Regions from separate parts of the Shewanella marisflavi genome, predicted to be linked through region 1. Evidence: riboswitches for the same ligand, from Rfam matches in the RefSeq annotation. Region 1 holds a riboswitch; the other holds the start of a gene.

Region 1 (7,455 bases):
TCACGGCAGGGGTACCCAGATAAAGAAAACCCACTATCTGATCTTGCGCCGACAAGCCCATCGCCTGGTGCAGATGGCGATTAAACGCCAAGGGACCTGTGCGCCAAATCCCCCCTAACCCCATGGCAAAGGCTGCTTGCTGCATCGCCATGCAGGCACAACCCGCGGCAATATGCTGTTCAAGTGGCGGTACCTTAGGGTGCTCCGTCACCTTAGCCACCACAGTCACGACCATAGGGGCGCGCAGCGGCATATTGCCCGCCTTGGCCAGCGCCGCTTCATCGGCACCTTCACTTTGCATGGCTTCGACAAATAAGGCGCCCAGACGTGTTAAGCCTTCATCTTTGGCAATAATAAACTCCCAGGGACTGAGGCTGCCATGATCCGGCACGCGCACAGCCGCTGCCAGGATCTGATTTAACTGCGCTTCATCGGGCGCTGGCGCCACTAATCTGGGACTAGACTGACGGGTTAACAGAAGTTCGATAGCATCCACGAAGATTATCCTGTAATTAAAATCTTGCTCGAGAGTAGCAAATTGGCAATAAAAATCCCACCAAATTGGTGGGATTTCGTCACTCGAGGCCAAGGTGATTGTTTAGCCTATATCTATGACTTGCCTATGTTTTAACTAGGTAACGCCGCGCGATAAAATAATCTAGGCTGGTATAACGACCACCGCCTATCACCAGCAAGGCCAACAACATAAACAGATAAGTGATGGCAAATTCGATACCATTGTTCAAGATCACAAAGTTACCCGACGATGTTAGCCAATCATAGTGGCCATGTTCCTGAAGCAAAGACTTGGCTGCTGCCAGTTTCTCCGCCGAGGCCAATACCTGCTCGTTGGCCAGCCAGGAGTTAGGATCGGCTATCGCTAACCAGCCATTCTTCCAATGCACGCTAAAGGCCGCCACCGCCATGGTGACCATCAAGGGGATAGATATCAGTCGGGTGGCTAAGCCCAGGATCAACAATATGCCCCCCAAAAACTCACTGCCTGCAGCCAGAGCCACCATCACCTCGGGCATTGGCAAGCCAAGACCCCACTCGGCATTACCAAACCAGGCCGCCGTATCGCTAAAATTGGACAGCTTATTGTAGCCAGCTTGCATGAGAACCGGCGCCAGATAGAGTCTGAGGGCCAAGGCCGCGATCCCGTCTACCTGACCTATGGCTTTAATAAATTGGGCGTACAACTTCTGCATAGCTTACTCTCTCATTAATTTGTTATGACCTAATAGACCCAAATCAGAGGATTTAAATTTCGGCCGATAAATCAATCGCGTCAAATCTGTCTATTTGAAGATAGTCTATGACACTAAAAATGAGAGTTCTGAATAGAATTAGGCTATTAACGCCATAAAGTCATCGAAACATTGCAGGTAGTCAGCCACACTATGGGGCAGACTCGCATCAGGCTCGGTCTGCACGCCTTGAAAGCATGCCCCCCCCTGACTTGCCATCAGCAGAGCCCAACAGGCTGCAAACATCCAGTAGAGGGCGACCGCGTTTGGAATCGCTGCCTGCGCCCTGTCGTTAAGGTGGGGGTGTTCGCTTAGGTAGCCCAAGATCAAACTATGACGCTGGTTTGAGGAGAGCCTGTGGCTCGCCAGTACACTGGCAAGATCCACTAGAGGATGGGAGCTACAGGCATATTCATAATCGATACACCACAGACGCCCCTCACTCATCAACAGGTTATGAGGATTCAAGTCCCTGTGACTGTATTGGGGTGACACCATGCAGGCATCTAAGCTCAGCAGTAACTCATCGACTCGCTCGCTAAGGGCCTTTAGTGCCTGCCATCTCTGCTGCCATGCCTGCTGGTAACTTTCGGGCAAACTTGGGCCATCGGCCATCGTTTGAAGCTGCTGATAATAGCTATGCCACTGTTCCCCTACCGACATAGAATTAGCCGGTAACGGCAGTTCGCTGAGCCCTTTCAGCAGCCTCAACAGCGCCTGCTCGCCACCAGGCCAACACTCATGTTCCTCTATAAGCGGATGAGCGGGATTAGCCGTCATTAGCTGACTCCAGTCCTGCTGGGTCTGAATATAGCGACTCAGATAAAAACGACTGTCGTCTGACACATAAAGTAACTCAGGCGCCAGTTGCGCTGTTTGGGCCAGGCGCCAATTCATCACCTCATCGTCTCGCTTGCAGATCTGACTGCTGGCCTGGCTATTGATCCGCAGCACAAACTGCCCGTTGCCAGTCACTAGGTGATAGTTCTGATTACTCAGACCGCGGGACAAGGGAGCGACTACCCAGCTGTCATCTATGTAGCAACCCAGCTTTGCGAAAACCCTTTCCACCTCGCTTAGTACATTAGAAGGCAGATGGCATTGCAACCAAGTTGTTGCCTGTTGACGATTAAGCGCCATAGTGGCCCTTACTTATGCGTAAAGGGTAACAAGGCAGCTTAATCATAGGAGTAAGCGCCATCCTCGCCCATCCCCTGATGCATGCTGGTGCGCCACAAAAAGTAACCACCTATGGCCATGCCCACATACAGAATAAACAGCAAAGAGGTCAGCATCAGTCCCTTATTGAGATACAGGTAGATGGAAACAAGGTCGATCACTACCCAATAAAGCCAATTTTCCAGTACTTTACGGGCCACCAGGTAAGTTGTCATCACGGCAAAGCAGCTGGTTGCTGCATCGAGATAGGGATAGGACGCCTGGGTGTAACTGGCCATCAAGTGACCGACCACTAAGGAAACGACGCTGGTAGCCAGAATAAGATAGAGGTGTCGCCCTAGCGACCAGCTAACCACTTCTACGCCGTTATCATCGCCACCACCGTATCGCCACAGCCAGAAGCCATAAACCGCCATCACCATGTAATAGACATTTAGCAGCGACTCCATCAGCAAAGAGACCTCCCAAAACAGCACGGTATAGATAGCCGTACTCACTAAGGCTGCCGCCCAGCACCAGATGTTGCCGCGCATGGCGAGCGCCAGATAGGCCAAGGCCAGTAATACCGCCACGGCTTCCCAGGCTGTCAGGCCATTGGCCTCGGCGAAGGCGCCGGAAAGTGTCGCCAATAAGGCAGACCAGAGATCTGTCATAGCTTAAGCATCGCTCCTGTTATCAGTGGGTCAGTCTTGAATTACTGTTGGTGAGAGAGATCCAACTCGCCGCCAATAAACTTGACCACAAATACCGCCTTGCCCCACTTCTCATGTGCCGCCTGCATTTCGGTTGCCAGCATCGCCATCACCTCGCCATACTCGCCGCACACCTGTGTGGCCATAGCATTGGTTCGCCGCTCGATATTGGCATAGGTATCTACCCTATCGATAAACCATTGAATGGGGTCGATATAATTATCCTTTAACGGATACATGCTGATTTCAGCTGTTAGTTTCATCTTAGCTCCTTTTGGGGGCGATTGAATGCTCGCCCCTTAGTGAGGGTTATTACATGAATTTGACGTTAAGGGTGACGCCTAGCTGACGCGGATCGCCGTAACGAATATATTGTTTATCCGCCCAGCCGTTATCAGGCTCATTACCGAAATAGAAACCGCGCACGCCGTACTTTTCATCAAGCAGGTTGCGTCCCCACAGATAAGCCGACCAGGTCTCTGTCTCATAGCCTAAGCGGGCATTAAACAAGGTATAGGCCTCAGACTGAGAGTCGTTACTGTCAGAGTAGTAGAACTTACTCTTCCCACTGGTCGTTAAGTTAACAAACCAGCCCATTTCACTACGATAGGTGGCGCCAGCACTGTAGGTAAAGTTAGGCGAGTGAGCCAATTCGCGTCCGCTCAAATCCACTTCCCCACCATATTTATCCTGGTAGACATAATCGCCATAGGCTGTCTCGAGCCAGCCCAGTGTGCCATAGAGTTTTAAGTTATCGGTGGCATACCAGTTGGCTTCAAGCTCGGCACCATAGTTGTGTGAGCTGCCCGCGTTTTCGACGTATAGGATAAATTTCTGTGGCTCATCGGGATTTTGCTGAGAAGCCGAGACCTGTTGATCCCGTCTGTCCATGTAGAAGAGGGAGAAATGGGTGCTTGCATCACCATCGAGCCACTCAGACTTGATGCCAAGCTCATAGTTATACAAGGTCTCTGCCTGGAACTCTTTTTTGTCGCTTAGCGATAAGGGAAGTGACATGTTAAAGCCACCAGCCTTATATCCTCTGGCAATACGGGCATAGGCTTGATGCTGATCGCTCAAGGCTTTACTCAGGGCGATATGACCGCCCCACATGTTTTCCGATGGTGCAAAGGCATCTTCGGCCGAGTCACTGTATTCGCTTTCACGGCGCTCGAAGCGTACACCGACAGAGAGCGCATAGCCCTGACCTAGCTCGCTATCTAACTGACCGAAGAGTGCTAAATTGGTTGCCTCATATTCGGCAGTCAGCCCATCTTCCCAGCCGTTATAGAATTCAAGGGTGTCGTTGTCTTCGGTGAGCCTGAGACCATAGATGCCCACCAACCAGTCGGTACTGTCGTTAAAGAGTCGACCTGCATCCGTCGAGCTTAGACGAAACTCTTGCGATAGCGTGGTTCGATCCCCCAGTTTGTTCCAGGTATAGTCATACTGACACGGCTCCCCGTCACAACTGCGCGCCGCCCAATATTCAGGGTTGGCCCAGTCACCATCATAGCCATGATGAGTATCACTTTGTGCCATAGAGCTTAAGGAGACCAACTCGAAATGCTCGGCGCCCGAATAGGTCAATTTTAGCGAGCCGCCCGTAGTGCGCTGCTTATCCACGCCCGGTTCATCGGTTAAGGTATCAAAACCGTTATTATCTAATGTCCAGGCATCATAGCCGTTATTGAAATTGGCGTGCATCAGGTTGAAATCGGCCACTAAATCATCGGTGGCATACCAGCGCAGTTTGATGCGCCCGGTAAATTCATCCCGCGCATTGGTATCATCACGGCCCAGGTAAAGGTTATCTCGGTAGCCATTTTGATCATGTTGTTGCAGCGACACGCGATACAACAACTTGCCTGAATCACTTAAGGGGCCTGAACTAAAGCCGCTAAAGGTACGCAGATTATCGTCACCTAGCTGCAGCTCGGCGCCATGCTCAAATACTGAGGTCGGGTCGTTACTCTTAAGGTAGATAAGGCCTGCCAAAGCGTTAGCTCCATATCGCGTCCCTTGCGGTCCGCGCAGTACTTCCACCTGCTGCAGGTCATACATGCTGGAGACCATCCCCAGACCCGACAGATCGATATCGTCTATGATGTAACCCACAGAAGAGTTAGGCGCTCCCTGATACTCTTCCTGCTCACCCACTCCGCGGATCTGAAAATATTTGGCTCTGGAGCTGCCGCCAGACCAGTTAAAGTTAGCAATAGAGTTGAGCACATCTTCAAAATGCTGCGCCCCTTCATCTTCTATCTGCTGCTGCTCGATAACGCTAATGCTGGAAGGCACCTTATCTAAGCTCGACTGACGAAAGTCGGAGGTGACAACAATCACTTCCATCTCATCTGTGGTGACAGGCGTATCGCTGGCGAAAACGGTGGTTTGGGTTAATGCAGCCGCCACGGCAAGGGCGACAGGAGAATAGGATTTTAATGTAAACATAGGACCTCAAATAAATATTGAGATCCGGCACTTAAAAAAGCGAGAAAGAATGCACAGTTAGATAGTGTTAAATCTAGTGTTGTGGCCCATTCCTACGCCGGTATTAGCCGGATCAGGTTCTAAGGGTTTGTCTAGCGAACATCTCAGTCAATGCGAAGCCTTTAGCTTGGCGTTAACACCCCTTGGCGAGGCCGATTATACATGAGTCATACAAAGAGTTGACATTTTTAACGCATATTTTGCGCATGGCCCATAAAAAAACGCCGGCAATGCCGACGTTTTAATCAATATATAGCGACCTTAGTTTGAATAGGCCTGTCTAACATAGAGCTCACAACGCACTGCATTAGCATTGGGGGACAAAGCGGTCACCTGCATCTGCTGCTTGCCATGTAACTTAAGGGACTTCCAGCTAACTCCCTCATCTTCGATGGTGGCGCCGTTAATGTCATACCAGGTAAACTTATATTGCAGCTGCAAATCTGTCTTTGCCTTACTGATAATAGTGCCGCGGGCCCTTAAAAATCCCGCATCTACTACAGTCAGGACTCCTGTGACATCCACGTCGGAATGAAAGGAGCGGTTATCAACCCTGCTTTCACCGGTAGAGCTCGCCATGATCCCGCCGGTATGGGGCGCACAGGCACTCAGCCCGAACAGAATGGCAACTATGGCTAATCCCTTCTTCATCAGTATTCTCCTTACACGCCGAAGCGTATCTGATCACTCAATCAAAAAGTGGGCTCGGGCAGTGGCAATGAGCGCCTTACGATTGGTTTGCCAGCAGTTGATATTCACATTGGCCACACGGCGGCCCTGACGGGTAATTTTACACTCGGCAAAACTATCTCTATGGTGTCCCGCCCTTAAATAGTCTATCGAGAAATCGACGATCTTAGGCACCTTAGTGGTTTGCATAAACACCATTAACTGCACAATAGCCGACATTTCCATAAATCCGGCAATCACGCCACCATGGAGTGCTGGTAAGGTAGGGTTGCCGATATTTTCATCTTTTTTGGGTAACTGAAACACCAACTCATCACCGAAACGCACCACCTGCATACCAATAAACTTAGCATAAGGTACGTGATCTAAGAGATGGCCGAAATCATTAAGCTCGGTCGCCTTCTTAACGATATCTTTAACATTCAAAGCTTTGTGGGTATCTTGCTCAGGTACTGTCATTGGCCCTCTCCCATTAGCGCCTGTCTAAAGGCTTCACCCACCATTTCAGGACTGATACGCATAAATGAACCCACGGCATGGGCAATAGGATCATCGATAGAATCCTGATAGGCGATCGCCCGGGTAAAAGCCACGCTCGATGACAATTTATAGCACTCGGCAAAACCGTAGACACTCTTGTTTGGCTCGGCGGCCTTCATATAATCGACCCGCAGATCTAAGGTTGGCGACAACTCCAGCGACTTGTACTTGTCAAAGATATTACAGACCACTGCTGTGCCACTGGCGGTATCCATAAGCGTGGTGATCACGCCGCCGTGGATCACACCTGTATCGGGGTAACCAATCAATTCGCTACTGTAGGGAAGCTCGATCAACACATGCTGTTCGCTGGCTTCAAGCACGCTGAGGCCGAGACGGCGACACTGTACCAGCTGGTCCACAAAGCGAGTCGCCAAATCAGTCAGCGGAAAAAAATCAGGATTTGTCTTCATATGCTCTCCAGCGTTTTTCAGCAATCGCCATTAGCGACGAGACACTAGCGGGCCTAAGAAATCACCGCCCAGCAGATGCATATGAATATGGAATACTTCCTGCCCACCATGTTTATTGCAGTTCATGATCAGGCGGTAGCCATCTTCGGCAATACCAGCCTCGTCAGCGAGCTTTGCCGCCACTGTCATCATCCGGCC
Region 2 (7,455 bases), 420 kb from region 1:
TGGGTAGCAACTTAACACCACTTTGCCGCAGGGGAGCAAGAATATCGTCAAAGCCACCTTTAATATCGACACGTTTCATTGCCAAGGTCACCAGTTGCGAGCTACTGGCAGCCAAGGCCGCGAGCATCTGATTAGCAGAGGAAAACTTGCCCGTGCCAGTGAATAAACGCGATGAGAACTGAGTATCGCCTAGGGTTAACATATTATCCTCCTGCCACTACACCAAAAATTTCAACCACATCATCTGCTTCACACTCAGTCACAGCCCACTGTGACTTAGGTACTAGCTCACCGCCGCGCACTAATGCCACGCTGTCCAAATTGATCGATTGCGCCATTAACATTGCCAGCAAGCTGGTCCCTGTTGGCAGCGTTACCGGCAGGCCGTTGACACTTATTCTGATCTCACTCATCTATCTCTCCTTTGCCATGTCGGCGCACACAGGGCAGTGAGGATCGCGCCGTAATCTCACCTTGTGCATCTCTGCCATTAGGCCGTTATATCGCTGCATTTCCCCTAGCCCACCCAGTTCCATGATCAGCTTAAGGGCCAGTAGCGCCTGCATCGATGCCATAGTGCCGACCATAGGCCCCAGCACACCAAGGGTTGAGCAGTTTTCACTGACTCTTAGTTCGGCGGGAAAAACACAGTGATAGCAGCCCGCCTCAGGCGCCCTTGATAAATCGAAGGCCATCAACTGACCACTGAAATGCGCAGCAGAGCCCACGACATTGGGCAGATTGGCTGCTACGCACGCAGCATTCACACAGTGGCGGGTGGCAAAGTTATCACTGCAATCCAGTACCAGATCCACATCACCGAAGAGCGTCCTGGCATTTTGCCGATTAAGGCGCTCAGTCTTGGCTGTTATCTGGCAAATATCAGCATTGTAATGACCTGAACCTAGTTTTTGCTGAGCCACCAAGGCTTTGTACTTGCCGCAATCATCAAGGGAGAACAGTAACTGGCGCGGCAAGTTACTCAGCTCAACCTTGTCGTCATCGATGAGCGTCAGCCCACCAATGCCGGCCGCGCTCAGATACTGGGCGCAAAGCTGACCTAAACCACCTATCCCGACTATCGCTACGCGAGCCGCCATCAGGCATTGCTGGCCGTCTTCGCCCACTTCCGGCAATAAGATCTGCCGAGAAAACTGGATAAATTGTTGATCAGCTAGCGGCATCGCCATTCTCCCAAAGCCTGAGTAACTCAAGATAGGCATCGCCAGGCGAAGCAGCCTGGGTTACCGCCCTGACAAGCGCCACGGCGTCGACACCTGTCGCTTTAACGGCTTCGAGTCGCGATTTATCTATGCCGCCAATCGCCACCCGCGGACATCCGGGGTCAAAAAGAGCCACCAGATGCTTGAGGTTCTCTAGCCCCTGCGCCTTTGACGGCATTGACTTGGTAGGAGTTGGGAAGATATGCCCTAGAGCGATATAAGATGGCTTGAGTTGGCACGCCAGCGCCATCTCAAATACTCCGTGACTCGAGAGCCCAAGCGCCATCCCTGCGTTGGCAATTGCCTCAAGATCGGCATCAAACAGATCTTCCTGACCCAGATGGACACCAAATGCGCCGTGTTTTACCGCCAATTGCCAATGGTCATTGATAAAGAGCTGAGCGCCATACTCTCTCCCAAGAGCAATGGCATCAATTATCTGACGCTCTAGCTCATCTGTGGTGCTTAGCTGTTTTATCCTAAGCTGCACCGTGCTGGCTCCTGCTGCCAGCACCTGTGATAGGGTCTTGACATCACCTACCACGGGATAGATACCGATCGGCTGGGTTAACGCAGGAAAGCTAAGCGCAAGGCCATGAGGAGTATGGTGTGAAATATGCCTTAGAAAATCGGGGCCCTTGCAGTTTTCTGCATCGATTAAGCTTATCTTAGCGAGGCTTTTCAACCTCTTAGGCCAGCCACAACGCTCTAGTGGCCCCGAGCCTGCGCCTACCGGGCTGGCCGCCGCGATCCCTTGACCAACATAGGCTTTAGCCAGTAAGACCGCATCATGCAACACCAAGCCATGAGCGAGAAAGCTCGCAATTGCCGATGAGAGCGTGCAGCCGCTACCGTGGTGGTTTGGGTTATCACTTCGCTCGCTACTAAGGCGAAATCCCCTATGCTGATGCAAAGCTGAGGTATGAGGTACCTTATGGCAGACAAAATGATCCTCGGCGTACTGCGCTTGCCAAAAGGCCCCCTTATCGCCGCCGGTTATCAAGAGGTTACAGCCCAGATAATGGGCTAAATTCTGCGCCTTAGCAGAGATCCCGCCACTATCATCACCCACTAACGCCGACAGTGCCTCAAATTCCTGGCCATTGGGAGTGATCAGGGTAAGTAGCTGCCCGAACGGGGAAAAATCCAGCCCCTTATCAGCCTCAGCACTGACAAGCGTGTCTCCACAGGAAGCCACCATCACAGGATCTAGTATGATAGGGACCTGATAACCAGTGACCTTGGCGTGTGATGTAAAATGCGTCGCCAGCCAATCGGCAAGCAGATCAATCTGACGCTGATTCGCCAGCAAGCCAATTTTTATCGCCTTTGGCGGCAGGTCAACCAGCAAGGTGTTGAGTTGATTGAGCAGCAAGGCGTCGCTGACCGGCTCAACACCATTGACCGCTACCGAATTTTGCGCGGTCACACAGGTGATCACGCTGCAGCCATGACCGCCGAGATCCGCTATGGTTGCCAGATCCGCTTGAATCCCGGCGCCGCCACCACTGTCTGAACCGGCTATGGTCCAGACGATAGGTTTAGCACTGCCCATGGCTATACCTCTTCAACGTCGGCCATTGTGGCACTGTGATAAAGGGCGCCACCGGTCTGCTTAAACTGCGCCGACATCTTCTCCATCCCTTGCTGGATCTGTGTCTGAGGCGCTGCCTCATAAGCCTGGCTGTGCTGTACCTCAATCGCCTGCGCCTGACTCTCTTGCGCCGCGGCGTACTCACGTACTTCCTGGGTGATTTTCATTGAGCAAAACTTAGGGCCACACATGGAGCAGAAATGGGCAACTTTGGCCGATTCTTGAGGTAAGGACTCATCGTGATAAGCCCTGGCGGTATCGGGATCTAATCCCAGGTTGTACTGATCCTCCCAGCGAAACTCGAACCTTGCCTTCGACAAGGCATTGTCGCGGATCTGAGCGCCAGGATGCCCCTTGGCCACATCCCCGGCGTGGGCCGCTATCTTGTAGGCGATCAGTCCCTGTTTCACATCTTCCTTATTGGGCAGTCCCAGATGCTCCTTAGGGGTGACGTAACAGAGCATCGCACAGCCATACCAAGCAATCATAGCCGCGCCGATCCCCGAGGTGAAATGATCATAACCTGGCGCGATATCTGTGGTTTGCGGGCCTAAGGTATAAAAAGGTGCCTCATCACACAGCTCGAGCTGCTTATCCATGTTCTCTTTGATCAGCTGCATCGGGATATGCCCCGGGCCTTCTATGATAGTTTGCACATCGTGTTGCCAGGCGCGCTTAACCAGCTCCCCTAAGGTTTCAAGCTCAGCAAACTGCGCTTCATCGTTCGCATCGGCAATGGAACCTGGGCGCATACCATCCCCAAGAGACAAAGAGACATCGTAGGCCGCGCACAACTTACAGATCTCATCAAAGTGCTCATAGAGGAAGTTCTCTTTATGATGAGAGAGACACCACTTGGCCATGATAGAACCGCCGCGGGATACAATACCGGTCAAACGTTTCGCCGTCATGGGCACATAACGCAGTAAGACACCGGCGTGAATAGTAAAATAGTCCACCCCCTGCTCCGCCTGCTCAATCAGGGTATCCCTGAAGATCTCCCAGGTGAGATCTTCGGCAATGCCGTTGACCTTCTCCAGCGCCTGATAGATGGGAACCGTGCCTATGGGCACAGGCGAGTTACGAATGATCCACTCGCGAGTCTCGTGGATATAGCGACCGGTTGAAAGATCCATTACAGTATCGGCGCCCCAACGCGTCGCCCACACCAACTTCTCCACCTCCTCTTCGATAGAGGAAGTCACCGCGGAATTCCCTATATTGGCGTTGACCTTGACCAGAAAATTGCGACCAATGATCATCGGCTCGGCTTCTGGGTGATTGATATTTAAAGGAATGATCGCCCGGCCAGCGGCCAGTTCCTGACGGACAAACTCTGGGGTTATCGCCTGGCCCACCTTGGCGCCAAAGCTTTCCCCTGCTGCGCGCTGGGTCAACACCTCATCGATCACAGTATCGCGAGCCATATTTTCCCGCAGGGCCACATATTCCATCTCAGGGGTGATAATGCCGCGTCTGGCGTAGTGCATCTGGGTTACCACCTTGCCATCTTTAGCGCGTCTCGGTCTTGGCAGATGTTCAAACCTTAAGTGATCCAGTCCCTCATCGGCCAAACGTTGCTGGGTAAAACCCGAGCTTGCCTGACTTAGCGTCTGGGTATCGTCCCGCTCTGCGATCCAAGTACTGCGCAGCTTATCCAGACCGCGACGCACATTGATATCTGCCTTAGGGTCTGAATAGGGACCGGCACAGTCATAAACCTTGATTGGCGGATTCTTTGCAACAATGGGCGCCGATTGGGTACCACCAATCAGGGTATCGGACTGATGGATCTGGCGCATGGCAACCTTGAGGTCGGCTCGACTCCCCTGCAAGTAGATCTTCTCTGAATTGGCATGTTGTAGCGGTTTTAGATTATCGATAAAGGCCTGGGCCCGGGCTCGAGTTTCACGACGTGTTGACATAAGCAATCTCACTATTGAGTTAAATGAAGTTGCTTGTCTGGAGAAGTTGGCGTTGAGGGCATTAACCACGGACGATATAAGATGATCGCACCAGGTCAAAAATATGGTTTGATAGGCAAGTTCAAGGGCAAATTATCGCCTACAAATTAGCCTTTACCAAGGTCATATTATGCTTGTTTCCTTCGCAGGGACTAACCTGATCAGGTTCAACGGATCCCGAATTAACGGTCTCAGCCTAATGGCACTCCGACAAGAGGTGCCCAGTATAGACCTAAGCCTTAGCGATAAACAAGCCCTTAACTCACGAGGTTAGAAGCAAATAAATCAAACGAAATAAATCAATATAAACAGCAATATAAAATATAAATGCTCGCTAAAATTGATTTTGTGGTGAAAAAAAATCATCTTAGTTATTGCTTTTCTGGCTAACGCCCATCAGCTCAAGGTGCCTGTCTAACGAGGCCTTAATCGCCTGCTTCACCTTGTCTTCACCACACTTAAAAGGAAACCCCAGGTTCTGTGCGTGAGGATTGATAGGAGTCGCGACGTTAACCACCCGGTAACAGGTATCACCAAGCTTAACGATACGATTCGGGTCCAATTTACTGTCCAGGGTAATTGCCGTGTTATATTCATCGATTTTTGGCAGGGCTAACTGCGCCATCTGCCCATCCATCTCGCTTATCGATTTGGGCATTGTCGCCGCATCGGCCGCGCGCTGTACCAGCTTATCGATCAAGGCTTGACGATGCCTGGCCAGATAGTCTCCGGTGATGACGCCGAGCTCCCCAGCAAAAGGCCGCTGTTGAGGCGGCGCGTTATATTCTGTTAGATCTGGCGCCTCAAAGGTGAACCCTTGTTCTGCCACTCTCCTTGGCAGCTCTGGGTCGATATCATGGCTTTTTGCCTGACTCTTCTCGGCGCCGGCCGTCTGAGTTTGCTCATTACCCCGATCAGGACTGTGCTTCTGGATCAGTTGCTTCTGCGGGGGCGAGGCGCCAGGTGATTTCAGTTGGGATAGCGAGGTGAGACTCTGCTCCTCGGTAACAGGCTCAACTAATTGAGACTCAGATGATGTTTTTAGCGGCCCTGCTTGATTGGCTAATTCACGCGTGGTCATGGCCTCAAGTTGGGCAGCGCTCAGCATATAGGCACTTATCGCCTTGGTAGACGGCTCAGCGCGAGAGACGGGGCCATGGTATAACGGATAACGCCAATTAAGCATGGACAGTAGAAACAGATGTAGCAGCAAGACACCGAGCACAAGCATAAGATCTGTTAAGCTTATCCCTAGGAACTTATGCTGGCGCCGCTGGTGCTCAGCACTCTCCTCAAGCAAATCGAGGCAGGTTAGCGCAAGTGGCTCAGGACATACGGCGTTAAGCTTAATCGCCGACCAATGATACTCTTGTTCTGGTTGCCTTGGTTTATGCAGCTCCTGTGGCGTCACTTGCAAGAGGGACAGATCCTTTCCTTAGGTAACTTAGCGCTTTAGAGGCTAAGCTTGACCCATAAGTTCCACGTCCTGTTATAGGTGGACACTATATATATTAAAGTAATTTAAAATCAAACATTAAGAGTCACCTTAAACTTTTAAGCTTACATATGTACGCTAAAGTATTTCATTTGCGATAGCATACTGTTAGACTCAGCTTGAGGTCTAACCAGTCAATAGAGAGCATGATGCCGTCCCAAGAACTCCCCTTAAACCAAGCTGATCCCCTAGTGTCAATCGCCGCGCCCTATAGCCGCTCTGAAGAGCTGGCCAATGCGATGAGCCATGGACTCGGGGTGCTTGCCGGTATTCTGGCATTGATTTTTTCAATGATGAAAGGTTGGGATAGTCTCAGCGATCTGCAACTGGGTGGTATGTTGATCTACTGCCTGAGTATCATACTCCTGTTTCTCTGCTCAACCTTGTACCACAGCGTGTCTGATCCCAAGCTAAAACATAAGCTGAAGATTGCCGATCACTGCGCCATCTATCTGCTCATCGCCGGCACCTATACCCCACTCATGCTGATCCAATTAGGCAGCGCCGAAGCCGATGGAATATTGCTCGCCATCTGGTGTCTGGCACTCGGCGGGATCTTGTTTAAGACACTCTTTATCCACAGATTTAAGATCTTTAGTCTGGTGCTCTATCTGGTAATGGGTTGGTTGTGCGTTATCGTCATGAAACAACTGCTTGAGGCCATGAGCACCCTAGGTTTTCAGCTATTAATGGCCGGCGGGATTTTTTATAGTGTTGGGGTGATCTTCTATGTGGGTAAACGCATCCCCTATAATCATGCCATCTGGCATCTGTTTGTGCTGGCAGGAGCGCTCAGTCATTTTCTATGTGTCTATCTGACGGTGCTTTGACTTGACTATGCTCTGACATAAAGGCGTCAAACGCCGCATCCAGAACTTGCGCTTCATCTGACATCTCCATACCTCTTAGCAGGCTGATGATGCACTCTATGGTGCACAAGCCCTGATCCACCTGATTGCGCCTTAAACGATAACGAGAAGTGGATGCCTCTGACAGGCTTAAGCGCCGCGCCTGTTGCAGATAGGGGCTCTGACGGACCATCTTTCTGGCTTCCTGCCAGGTGGCATCCAAAATAATGATCTGCTGTGGTAACGGCGTCTGAGCCTCCTCTACTAAGGCTTCAAGGGTAAACGCTGGCGGGCTTTCATCACTTGGCGGAAAGAGTAACAGCGCCTCACC

Evidence for each region. A riboswitch is a leader RNA that binds a small molecule or an ion and turns the genes downstream of it on or off. The one in region 1 is predicted to bind thiamine pyrophosphate.
Region 2: it holds a riboswitch for thiamine pyrophosphate, as region 1 does, so the genes downstream of both, thiC (phosphomethylpyrimidine synthase ThiC) here and CFF01_RS10690 (TonB-dependent receptor) in region 1, are expected to answer to the same signal.

What each region holds. Positions count from the first base shown of each region.
Region 1 is NZ_CP022272.1:2,439,694-2,447,148, forward strand. It holds gene CFF01_RS10665 (NAD(P)H nitroreductase) at 1-496, opposite strand, end outside; gene CFF01_RS10670 (HvfX family Cu-binding RiPP maturation protein) at 621-1,211, opposite strand; gene CFF01_RS10675 (phosphotransferase) at 1,350-2,390, opposite strand; gene pnuC (nicotinamide riboside transporter PnuC) at 2,429-3,082, opposite strand; gene CFF01_RS10685 (hypothetical protein) at 3,124-3,384, opposite strand; gene CFF01_RS10690 (TonB-dependent receptor) at 3,434-5,575, opposite strand; TPP riboswitch at 5,648-5,768, opposite strand; gene CFF01_RS10695 (YcfL family protein) at 5,876-6,265, opposite strand; gene CFF01_RS10700 (PaaI family thioesterase) at 6,299-6,763, opposite strand; gene CFF01_RS10705 (PaaI family thioesterase) at 6,760-7,257, opposite strand; gene hinT (purine nucleoside phosphoramidase) at 7,288-7,455, opposite strand, start outside.
Region 2 is NZ_CP022272.1:2,022,276-2,029,730, reverse strand. It holds gene CFF01_RS08820 (thiazole synthase) at 1-202, opposite strand, end outside; gene thiS (sulfur carrier protein ThiS) at 204-413, opposite strand; gene CFF01_RS08810 (HesA/MoeB/ThiF family protein) at 414-1,184, opposite strand; gene thiE (thiamine phosphate synthase) at 1,171-2,778, opposite strand; gene thiC (phosphomethylpyrimidine synthase ThiC) at 2,781-4,742, opposite strand; TPP riboswitch at 4,903-5,001, opposite strand; gene CFF01_RS08795 (hypothetical protein) at 5,149-6,192, opposite strand; gene trhA (PAQR family membrane homeostasis protein TrhA) at 6,426-7,106, shown strand; gene CFF01_RS08785 (tRNA-uridine aminocarboxypropyltransferase) at 7,069-7,455, opposite strand, start outside.